Regions from separate parts of the Gordonia sp. SGD-V-85 genome, predicted to be linked through region 2. Evidence: riboswitches for the same ligand, from Rfam matches in the RefSeq annotation. Region 2 holds a riboswitch; the other holds the start of a gene.
What was found. A riboswitch is a leader RNA that binds a small molecule or an ion and turns the genes downstream of it on or off. The one in region 2 is predicted to bind cyclic di-AMP.
Positions count from the first base shown of each region.

Region 1: linked by a shared signal. The riboswitch ahead of AS181_RS11040 (transglycosylase family protein) and the one ahead of AS181_RS18855 (C40 family peptidase) in region 2 are both predicted to bind cyclic di-AMP.

Region 1 is NZ_LNQO01000007.1:253,916-259,854, forward strand. Features, by position in the region: gene AS181_RS11020 (hypothetical protein) at 62-271, shown strand; gene AS181_RS11025 (flavin reductase family protein) at 277-822, shown strand; gene moaA (GTP 3',8-cyclase MoaA) at 836-1,924, shown strand; gene AS181_RS11035 (hypothetical protein) at 1,936-2,184, shown strand; cyclic di-AMP (ydaO/yuaA leader) riboswitch at 2,442-2,626, shown strand; gene AS181_RS11040 (transglycosylase family protein) at 2,633-3,253, shown strand; gene AS181_RS11045 (molybdenum cofactor biosynthesis protein MoaE) at 3,423-3,869, opposite strand; gene AS181_RS11050 (MogA/MoaB family molybdenum cofactor biosynthesis protein) at 3,866-4,357, opposite strand; gene moaC (cyclic pyranopterin monophosphate synthase MoaC) at 4,350-4,901, opposite strand; gene AS181_RS11060 (hypothetical protein) at 4,907-5,179, opposite strand; gene AS181_RS11065 (RCC1 domain-containing protein) at 5,280-5,939, shown strand, end outside.
Region 2 is NZ_LNQO01000019.1:8,783-14,721, forward strand. Features, by position in the region: gene AS181_RS18845 (hypothetical protein) at 1-841, opposite strand, end outside; gene AS181_RS18850 (NlpC/P60 family protein) at 850-1,887, opposite strand; gene AS181_RS18855 (C40 family peptidase) at 2,118-2,804, opposite strand; cyclic di-AMP (ydaO/yuaA leader) riboswitch at 2,821-3,052, opposite strand; gene AS181_RS24670 (hypothetical protein) at 3,160-3,390, opposite strand; gene AS181_RS18860 (DEDD exonuclease domain-containing protein) at 3,636-5,468, shown strand; gene AS181_RS18865 (Lrp/AsnC family transcriptional regulator) at 5,495-5,773, shown strand; gene trpD (anthranilate phosphoribosyltransferase) at 5,820-5,939, opposite strand, start outside.

The DNA of each region.
Region 1 (5,939 bases), on a different contig from region 2:
TACCCGGCGGGCACGGATCGCGCGGCGTCGCACCGGCGCGCGTTGCACTACCGTGGCGGGTATGCAGAAGACATCCTCCCCGCGGTTGCTACAGGCTGCCGGGGTCGTGTTCATGATCGGAATTCTGGCGATCGTGGCGTTGTTCCTGACACCGTTGGTGACCGGCGGCGACACCGCGCCGACCGCCGTCTATCTGCTGACCATGTGCGCACCGCTGGGCTTCGTCCTGGGCCTGGTGTACGCACTCCGTGCCGGACGCCGAGCCAGGTGAGGACCGTGACCACAACCATCGACACCACCCCCGATCTCTCCCCCGTCTCCGACGGGCGGGCGCTGCGTGACGCGTACAGCTGTTTCCCGTCGGGCGTCGTGGCGGTGTGTTGCGAACAGCGTGACGGGGATTCGACCACGCTGATCGGAATGGCCGCGAGCTCGTTCACCACCGTGTCGCTCGACCCGCCGCTCGTCTCGGTCTGCGTCCAGAACACCTCGACGACCTGGCCGCGGATCCGTACCGCACCGGCCATCGGGGTCAGCGTGTTCGCCGGCGACCAGATCGAACTCTGCAAGCAGCTCGCCGGGTCGTCGGAGCACCGGTTCGACGGCATCACGCCGCTGAGCACCGATCGCGGGGCGGTCTTCGTGCCCGACGCGGCCGCCCACCTGTCGTGCACGATCCACAACGAGATCCAGGCCGGCGACCACACCGTCGTGTTGCTGGAGATCGAGACCTTGCGCGCCGATCCCGACATCGAGCCCCTGGTCTTCCACGCCAGCACCTTCCGCGCCCTGGAGGCGCGCACGGACCCGACCCGGAAGTGAGTCGCCCAGCACCATGAGCACGGTCGGCCTCGGACTGCCGCTGCCCCGCTCCCCGCGGGAAGCAGCGACCTCCGACGCGCCCACCGACGGGCCGTTGCTCGACACCTTCGGTCGGGTCGCGAAGGATCTCCGGGTCTCGGTCACCGACCGCTGCAATCTGCGGTGCTCGTACTGCATGCCGGCCGAGGGTCTCGACTGGATGCCCACCGACCAGGTGCTGTCCACCGACGAACTGATCCGGGTGCTCACCGTCGCAGTGCGCCACCTGGGAATCGAGCGCATCCGATTCACCGGCGGCGAACCACTGCTGCGCCGCGACCTCGAGGACGTCATCGCCGCCGTCGCGGGCCTCCCGCAGTCGCCCGAGATCGCGATGACGACGAACGGACTCGGACTGACCCGGCGGGTCGGCGGTCTGGTCGACGCCGGCCTCGGCCGTATCAACATCTCGCTGGACACCATCGACCCGGCCCGCTTCGCCGAGATCACGCGCCGGGACCGTCTGTCCGATGTGCTCGACGGCCTGGCGGCGGCCCGCCGCGCCGGGCTCGACCCGGTCAAGGTCAACGCCGTGGTACCCGACCGCAGCGACCTGCCCGGAGTCCCCGACCTGCTCGCCTACTGTCTCGAGCACGGTTACGAGCTGCGCATCATCGAACAGATGCCACTCGACGCCGACCATGCGTGGCAGCGAGCACAGATGGTGACCGCACAGGAGATCCTCGCGACCCTGCGGAAGCGGTTCACCCTGCTGCCCGACCCTGCGCCACGTGGGAGCGCGCCCGCCGCCACGTGGCTCGTCGACGGCCACCGCGGCGCGCACGGCCCGGCACGCGTCGGGGTGATCGCGTCGGTCACCCGGCCGTTCTGCGGGGACTGCGACCGCACCCGGCTCACCGCGGACGGATCACTGCGCAACTGCCTGTTCGCGACGTCGGAAACCGACGTGCGGCACGCGTTGCGCACCCTCCCCGACGACGAGATCGACGCCGCCCTCGCGCGCCTGTGGCGCGCGAACATGTGGGCGAAAGCGGCGGGCCACGAAGTGAACGCGGCGGGCTTCACCCAACCGGATCGGCCGATGTCGGCGATCGGCGGCTAGGCTCGCGTCCGATGCAGCTCACAGTTCGTTTCTTCGCGGCCGCGCGCGCCGCGGCCGGTGCCGAGGAGAAGGTGATCGACGTCGACCCGTCGACCCCGCTCGGCGCCCTCGAGGGCATCCTCGCCGCCGGAAACCCCTCCCTCGCCACGGTTCTCGAACGCTGCTCGTATCTGCGCGACGAGATCGCGTTCTCCGATCGGACGCGTGCGCTCGGCACGTGCACGACACTCGACGTCCTCCCCCCGTTTGCCGGTGGCTGACGCCACACCCGGCCTGTGACCTTAGTCACATCACGGCGCGGTAACAGGATGGGCACGGGACGGCCACTAACCCGTTGAACTGGGATGACGGCCGAAGTGGGTCGGAAGACCCGGATCCGGGCCGAAAATCGCTTGCGTCCAAGCAGGTGATTCAGTCCAACGAACGACGTACTGTTCGAAGCGTCCTCCTCGGAGGTCACGACACAGCAACCAAGACATAACGTCCCACCGGCCGCGCCGAGCCTCGTTCCGCCGGTGGGAACGACAAGCAATCTAGGAACGAGGACGGGGGACCCAACCTCATCCCCTGAGACCGGGCACCACACCAGGTGTCCTCGGGGTTAAGTCCCGGAAGTCGCGGCGACCACCACGACGACCCGGGACCGAGCACCTCTCGCTCGAACCCGACAGCTGACTTCGTAGGCGCGTGGAGAGAGGAAACACAGACATGTCCGGACGTCATCGCAAGCAGACGACCAGCACGGCCGCCAAGACCATCACCAAGGTCGCCCTCACCGGCGCGGTCCTCGGCGGCGGAGCAGCCCTCCTGGGCACCGGTACCGCCAATGCGGCCACCGACGCCGAGTGGAACCAGGTCGCGCAGTGCGAATCCGGTGGCAACTGGGCCATCGCGACCGGCAACGGCTACCACGGCGGCCTGCAGTTCTCCCCGAGCACCTGGACCGGCCACGGCGGCGGCGAGTTCGCCCCAACCGCCGATCAGGCCTCGCGCGAGGAGCAGATCGTCGTCGCCGAGCGTGTGCTCGGTTCGCAGGGCAAGGGTGCCTGGCCCACCTGTGGCACCGGCCTGTCGGGCTCGACCCCGCGCAGCGCGCCGACCGACACCCCGCGTGAGATCGCCCCGGTGCTCCCCGGCGGCAACGGCAGCGTCGACCTGGCGAAGACCACCGAGGACGTCGCCAACCAGGTCACCGACGCCCTCACCGAGGCCGGCGTCAGCCCCGAGATCAAGAACCTCTGGCAGGCGGCCAAGGACAGCGGCGTCACGCTGAACCAGGACCAGATCAAGCTGTTCAACGACAACAAGCACCTGCTGCCCAACCCCTGATCGCCGCTCGACGCCTGATCTGGGACCCAGACGAAGGGCCCCGCACGATGGACCATCCGTGCGGGGCCCTTTTCCATTGGTTTCGACAAGCTCAACCAGCGGGGGTCAGCTCAACCAGCGGGGGGTCAGCTCAACCAGCGGGGGTCAGCTCAACCAGCGGGGGGCGGGGTCAGGCCGAGTTGACCCATTCGTCGGTGCCGTCGTCGAAGAACTGGTGTTTCCAGACTGGCAGGCGGGCCTTGACCTCGTCGACGAGGCGCGAGCAGGTCTCGAACGCCGCCCGACGATGGTCGGCCGCCACCGCGACCACGAACGCGATGTCGCCGATGACGAGGTCGCCGACCCGGTGGGACACCGCGACCGCGCGCACCCCGTGGACCGCGGAGACCTCCGCGACGACCTCGGCCAGGACCTTCGTCGCCGTGGGATGCCCCGAGTAATGCAGCGCGGTCACGGTGCGGCCGCCGTCGTGGTCGCGGACCGCGCCCACGAACCCGACCACCGCACCGGCTTTACCTTCGGCGGCGTCGATGACCATCGCCTCGTGGTCGGCCAGCGTGATCGGCTCGTCGACGACCGCGGTGTGCACCACGTGCGAGCCGGCCTCTCGGGTCATCGGTGGTCGCCTCCGCGGATCTGATCGAGCGCGTGGTGGACGACGCCGGCGAGGACGCCGAGCCCGTCGCGGACCCCGCCGGTCGAACCGGGCAGGTTCACGACGAGGGTCGTCCCGGCGATTCCGGCGAGTCCGCGTGAGAGGACCGCGGTGGGCACCGTCGGCAGCCCGGCCGACCGGATGGCGTCGGCCAGACCCGGGATCTCGACGTCGAGGAGCGGGCGGGTCTGCTCCGGAGTCCGGTCCGTGGGCGTCAAACCCGTTCCGCCCGTGGTGATGACGAGGTCGACCTCGGCGTAGATCGCGGCGCGGAGGGCCTCGCCGACCGGCGGGCCGTCGGCGACGACGTCGCACTCGTCGACGGTGAAGCCCTGCTCGACCAGCCAGGCCTCGATGATCGGTCCGGACCGGTCTTCGTAGACACCGCTGCTGGCGCGGTTCGACGCGACGACGACGCGCGCCACGCGAGGAGTTCTCTGGTCAGTCATGAGCCGGGTCAGACGGTTCGCGGTACCAGTCGCCGGATTTGCCGCCGGTCTTGGCGAGCAGGCGGATGCCGTCCATCTGCGCCCGTCGGTCGACGGCCTTGACCATGTCGTGGAGTGTCAGCCCGGCGACTGCGACCGCTGTCAACGCCTCCATCTCCACACCCGTCTGGCCGGAGGTCGCCACGGTCGCGGTGACCTCGATCGTGTCGGCGCCGATCGCGAAGTCGACCTCCACCGACGACAACGCCAGCTGATGGCACAGCGGGATCAGCTCGTCGGTGCGTTTGGCCGCCATGATCCCGGCGATGCGCGCCGTGGCCAGCACATCTCCTTTGGGCAGCCGCGACTCGCTGAGGAGACCGATCACCTCGGCGGTGGTGTGGAACGTGCCGGCGGCGACGGCGCGACGCTTCGTCGTCGGCTTGGCGCCGACGTCGACCATGCGGGCCGTTCCGGACTCGTCCAGATGACTCAACCGGGAGCCGCCGGCCGGCCCGGTGTCCCGGGCGTCCGACCCACCTTCGTCAGTCCCGGTGGGCGGCATCGACGTCAGCGGTTGACGATGGTCTTCGACTGCACGAACGGCAGGTCGTCGACCGGAAGCGGGAACTCGGTGTCGCCGAACGGCGACAACGCACCCGAGATGTGGGTCGCGAGTTCGGAGACCGCGTGCTCGGCGGCATCGCCGTTCTCGTCCTGCGGCCAGCCGTTGTCGACGTAGTGCTTCTTGCCCTTGGCAGATTCGACGACCTTGCCGGTGCCGGCCCCCGCTTCGCCGGAGGAGGGTGTTTCAGCGCCAGATTTGTTTGCCACGTCGTGCATTGTGCCATGCCGTTCGAATGAACAAGACCCGTGTCCGGGGCGGAAGTCCCGTGCCGGGGCTATGGTCGTCGCAACACAGGTCACGCCCCAGGAGGCGCCCATGGTCGCCCAACCGGTCCAGGTCGCCGGCTACCGGGTGATCACGCGGCTGGGGAGCGGCGGAATGGGCACCGTCTACCTGGTCGAGAATCCGCAACTTCGTCGGCGCGAGGCCCTCAAGGTGATCTCGATCGCCGAGACCGTCGACGAGGAGTTCGCGCGCCGGTTCAGTCGCGAGGCACAGACCGCGGCCGCCCTCGACCATCCGTCGATCGTCACGATCTACCACTACGGCGTCGCCGACGGCGACCCCTGGTTCACGATGGCCTACCTCGACGGCCGTGACCTCCGACGCGCCTCGCTCCGCCCGGACGAGGTGGTGGCCGTCGCCTCCCGGGTCGCCGACGCCCTCGACTACGCACACGAGCACGGCGTGATCCACCGCGACATCAAACCGGGCAACATCATGGTCACTCGCCGCGCGATTAACGACGCCCTCGACCGCGTCGTCGTGCTCGACTTCGGGATCGCGAAGCTCACCACCGCGAGCACCCTGACGGCGCCGTCGTCGTTCGTGGGCACCCTCGTCTACGCCGCGCCGGAGATCCTCGACGGCAAACCCGCGGGCCCCGCATCGGATCAGTACGCGCTGGCCTGTACCGCCTACGAATTGCTCTCCGGCGCAACCCCGTTCGATGCCGACACGCAGACCCGTCACATC
Region 2 (5,939 bases):
CCTCGGGTACGAGGGCGGCGAACTCGTCGTCGGTCGCCGTGGCGACCACGACGGCGCGGCGATCCCAGTCGTCGCCCCAGAAGTCACTGACGGCATCCACCGCCCCGGGCAGCTCCCGCTGCAGCGTCGCCACCGTCGAAGACGTTCGGGGATACGAGGCGACCACCGACGTGCCGCCTGCGGTCGCGGTGTCGGCCACCTGGAGTCCGGGCAGCTCCCAGATCTGAGTGGGTGCGGGGTCTCCTCCCAGGGCCGTGGCGTCTCCGACGAGGCGCCAGGCCTCGCCGTAGCGGGCGACCACGAACTGGGTGCCGACGACCACCTCGTCCTCGTCGACTCCCGGGACCCCCTCACCGCCGAGCGCATAGCGCAACTCCACCGGAGCGACCCACGAGTCCGAACTCCCCCCGGCATCGAGGAGCTCCTGCAACTCACCGGGTACGAGCACCTCCGCCTCTTCGGTGGGCGCAAGCTGATAACCGAACCGTGCGAACCGCAGGGTGCCGCTGCGACCGTTCCGCGGCGTGAACCGGCTGGGCGCGAAACCCGCGGCGGCCGTGACGAATCTGTCCTTGAACGCCGGAGTGGCAGCGGTGTCGACGAGGGTGCCGATCGCCCGCACATCCCCGGAACGCACCGCTTCGGTGAGCGCGTCGAGCAACCGCGTCACGCCCGCCGCACGATCACGCGCGTAGACGTTGACCGCGGGGCTCGACGACACGGGCGCTGCGGACGAGCCGGGCCCGTCGGGCACGTCGACCGTGCCGCACGCGGTGGCAACTGCGATGACCAGAACGACCACGGCCGAGACGAGGCCGGCGCGCCCGCGCGGTGAGGTCACCGGTGGGACTAGAACCGGCGGGCAGAGTTGTACGGTCCGGCCTCGTCGAGCGGCTCGACCTTGACCGGAACGCCGAAGGTCGAGGCGTGGATGACATAGCCGTCACCGACGTACATACCGACGTGATGGGCATCGGGATAGTAGATGACCAGGTCACCGGGCTTGAGATCGTTCTTCTCGACCGGCTGACCGCCGGCCATCTGCGCCTGGCTCGATCGCGGGATGGTCTTGCCGGCCTGCCGGAACGCCCACACCATGAGTCCCGAGCAGTCGAACGAATTCGGTCCGGTGGCGCCCCACACGTAGGGGTCACCGATCCGGGTGAGGGCGGCGTGGGTGGCGATCAGTCCGGCGGCGGTGCCCTTGGGCACCAGTCGCGGATCGAAGTCGAAGGTCGGACCGCGCAGAGCCGCCAACTGCTTGCCGGTCATCGACTTGTAGATCGACCGGATCTGGATCGCCTGGAGCTGCAGGTCGGCTTGCTTCGTCTGGAGGTCACCACGGACCCGTTCGGCGCGGGAGACCGCCTCGGAGGCGGCCACCGCCGTGCGCTCGGCATCCTTCTTCGCGACAGCGGTCCTGGCCCGTACCTTCTTGATCGCGGTCAGGTCCACCGACGCCTGACGCGAGATCATGTCGAGACCCGACATCTGGTCCAGGAGCGCCTGCGGGGAGTCGCTGACCATCACGGCGTACAGTCCGCTGACCCGCGCGCCCTGATAGCTGGCGCGGACGATCGCGTCGACTCGGTTCTGGTGCACGGCGAGCTGGGCGCGGCTGGTGTCCAGCGTCTGCTGCGCCTCGGCCGCGGCTTTCTTGGCCGCCGCCACGATGCCGCGCTGCTTGTCGTACTCGATCTTGGCGTTGTGCATCGCCTCGGTGGTCTTCTCCGCGTCGATGCCCAGTTGCTTGTAGCGGTCGAGCAGCTGATCGGCCGAGCGCGCGGGCACCGCACGGGCGTCCCCGACGCCGCCGGCGACGGTCGGTGCCAGAACGGCGAACGCCGACAGGACACAGAGCGCCACCATCAGCGGACCCGAACGCATCCTCGGCCGCATCGCGCGACCACGCCCCTCCCCGATCAGCACGGTCTACTCACTCCCTCGTGTGTGCTCGTCGATCCCTGAGCATCCCGGGCCCCTGCACCCGTACCCCGCGTCCCGTCGACCACCCTAGGCGGCCGACCGGCCCCCGGGACTGGTTCGGGCGGATCGCAATCCACGCGATCCGCCCGTCCAGAGACCTTCGTGCTCAGTCTGTTCGTGTTCAGTTGTCGTCAGTACCGACGGATGCCCGTCAGGGTCCACTCCTTGACGGCGTCGCGCTTGACCGGCGTGCCGTAGTTGGACGAGTGGACGAACTGACCGTTGCCGACGTAGATGCCGGCGTGGCCGCCACCGTTGAAGATCATGACGTCGCCGGGCTTGGCCTCGGAGTACGACACCGCGCGTCCGCCGCCGAGCTGGCCGTAGCTGTCGCGCGGGATGTTCTTGCCGGCCTGCTTGTAGGACCAGTAGATGAGGCCCGAGCAGTCGAATGCGTTGGGGCCGGCGGAGCCGTAGGAGTACGGCGCACCGATCTTGCTCTCGGCGGCCTTTACCGCCTTCTGACCGGCGGTCAGCTGCGGCTGGCCCAGGGGCGCGCCGCCACCCTGCGGGCGGAACTGCTGCGGGATCTGCTCCGGCGCGATACCCGGCACGGTGAACTGCCCCAGGTTGGGGATCTCGACCGTGGCGGCGGGCGACTTCTTCACCGGCGTGGCCTCAGGCGCGGGCTTGGCCTCCGGGGCCTTCGCGCCGGGCAGGGCCGGGATCTCGAAAGTGCCCAGCGGGGTGTGGACCGGGGCGGCGAGAGCAGGGCCGGCGGCTGCGGCGAGCGAACCGAGTGTGATCGATCCAGCGATCACCGCCTTCTTGGCGACCGTGCTGCCACGATTGGGCTGTTCCAAACGATGTTTGGCCACGAAGCGAGTTCTCCTTCAGATCTTCCTCTACCGCCGACCGAGTTAGCTGTCGGGTTCGGGCCGGAAGAGTGGCCCTACACGTTTTCGCGCATGAGGTATCCACTGGACACTCATGCATGGCAACGCGATTCACCCCGATTCGGATCGGTTTCGACCGAGTCGCATCAGTGGTGATGCGCTCCGACGAGCCCGTCCGAAGGTTGTGGTTCCCCGGTTCGCCCGCGAGGGCGATTGAGCGGTGACTACTGCGGACCACTTCTGTTGAAGCGGGACGCTCCGCAAAGGTCTCAGAAAGGTTACGAAATCGGATGCGCTCTGTCCACTAAGCGACAGACAGCCAAACCTCGGCCGCTTCTCAGCCTGCCCTGAGGACGGTCACAGAAGCGCGTCGATCCGGCGCCTGAACTGCGGTTTTGGCTGATCTTGCAGATCGTGCAGCGCCGCTGGTCACCATTGCAGCAGCCTGCAGAACGTCGATGGCGAGGTCCAGTTCGGCATCCGCGTCCGAGGTGGCCGCCGTTACCGAAACTCCACCTTCGTGCGGCATATCGTCCCAGCTCGGGCCACCAAACAGCACTGTCATCATGCACCCGTCGCAAGCGACGGGACGAGCCGGGCAGCGCGCACAATCGACGTACATAATGTGATCTCCATCTCATCTGGCGAGGGTGGGCCGCGTCGGCCCCGTTACGGGTCGTTGTGACCGTGAGAAGACCGCATTTCTCACGTCCAGGTGGAGACTAGGGGCGCCCACCGACAAGTCCGTCGAACAGCGATCGACACAGCAGTCACACGGGTCACACGACACGATGTCGGAGCGTCGCGGTCGCGATGTCGGTGGATCGAACTAGTGTTCGCCGGGTGACGCAGACCAGCGTGGACGGCTCGCCCGCGGGGCAGCTCACCTTCGCCGACCTGGAGGCCGCCGACCAGGGGGCCACGGGTGAGACGTCGAACGAGTTCAGCGACCGGTCGCTCTTCGAGACGACCCTCGTCGTCGTCGACCTCGAGACCACCGGGTCCGACCCGGTCCGCGACCGGATCACCGAGATCGGCGCGGTCAAGATCCGCGGCGGCGAGGTGGTCGGCGAGTTCGCCACGCTGGTCGACCCCGGCCGGCCGATCCCCCCGCAGATCGTGACCCTCACCGGCATCACCACCGCGATGCTGACCGACGCCCCCCGGATCGAGTCGGTGCTGCCGTCGTTCTTCGAGTTCGCCCGCGGCTCGATCCTGGTGGCCCACAACGCTCGTTTCGACATGGGTTTCCTTCGGCAGAACGCGATCCGGCTCCACCTGCCGTGGACGTTCAGCCTCAGCCTGTGCACGGTGACCATGGCCCGGCGCATCCTCAGCCGTGACGAGGCGCCGACGGTCAAGCTCAGCGCGCTCGCCGACCTGTTCGACGTCTCCGTGCGGCCCACCCACCGGGCGCTCGACGATGCGCGCGCCACGGTGGAGGTCTTCCACCGGCTCCTCGAGCGCGTCGGCAATCAGGGCATCGCGACCGTCGGCGACCTGACGTCGTATCTCCCGAAGACCAACCCGCGCCTGCGCGCCAAACGCGCACTCGCCGACCATGTCCCGGCCCGGCCCGGGGTGTACCTGTTCCGCGGCCCGTCGAACGAGGTCCTCTACGTGGGCACCGCGGTGGACCTCCGCCGCCGGGTCCGGTCGTACTTCAGTGGCAACGACCCGCGCCGCCGCATCGCGGAGATGGTGCTCCTCGCCCAGCGGGTCGACGTCGTGGAGTGTTCCCACGCCCTGGAGGCCGCCGTCCGCGAACTCCGGCTCCTCGGCGCGCACGCACCGGCGTACAACCGACGATCGACCCAGCCGCACAAGGGTTGGTGGGTGACCCTGACCGAGGAACGCTTCCCCCGGCTCAAGGTCAGCCGAACACCCACCGACGAGTCGATCGGCCCGGTGGGCAACCGCAACAACGCGGCGACCGTCGCCGACGTGATCTCGGCGGCCGCCGGTCTGCGCACGTGCACGACACTGCTCGGCGCGACGGGCTACCACTGGTGTCCCGAGGCCGATGGGAGGCGGCGGCCGGGGTCCTGCCGGGCGGCCACGGCGCAGCCGCAGACGGTGCCGGACTACTCTCCCCGGGTCACCGCGGCTCGCCGGCTCATGCGGGGTGAGGCCGACGAACTCCTCGACGGCCTCACCGCGCGTCTCGCCGACCTCGCCAAGGCGCACATGTTCGAGACCGCGGCGCGGCATCGGGACCGTCTCGCGCTCACGATCGACGCCCTCGCCCGCTGCCAGCGACTGGCCGCGCTGTGCGCGATCGCCGAGATCGTGGTCGCCCGGCCCGACGGTGAACGCGGCTGGCAGTTCGCGGTCATCCGGTACGGACGGCTCGCCGCCGCCGGGCGCGCTCGACGCGGAGTCTCGCCCATGCCCGTCGTCGACGCGCTCGTCGCGGCCGCGGAGACCGTGTTACCGGGCCCCGGTCCGCTGCGGGGCGCGCCGGCCGAGGAGGTCGGCCTCGTGTACCGCTGGATGACCGAACCGGGCGCGCGCATCGTGTCGACGAGTGAGCCGGTCGCCCTGCCCGCCGGCTCCGCCGAACGCCGGCTCGGCTGGTCGCAGTCGGCGCACGACGCACGTGCGGCCAGACCCGTCGCCGACTCTCGCACACGGCAGGCGAGCTGAGGGCCACGCACCACTAGGCTGGCGACATGATCACCGCCATCGTGCTCATCCAGGCCGACATCCACCGGATCCCGGAGACCGCCCAGGCCGTCGCCGACATCCCCGGGGTCGAAGAGGTGTACTCCTGTGCGGGCGACGTCGATCTGATCGCGAAGATCCGGGTCCGTGACCACGAACAGATCGCGACGGTCGTCACCGGCCAGATCAACCGGCTACCCGGGGTTCTCAAGAGCGCGACACACATCGCGTTCCGCAGCTACTCCAGCTCCGACGTCGAGGGCGGTTTCTCCATCGGCGAGAACTGACCCGCCGAACACTGAGCCCCACAAGGATTTCGGGGCAGCGTGACCGTCAGGCGGGCGCGGCGAGCCGGCCGCTGAGCTCGGCCCACCGCTGCAGCAGGTCGGCGGCGGCACCGTTGTCGATCGCATCGGCCGCCCGCTCCTTCGCGGCGCCGAGGGCATCGGTCAG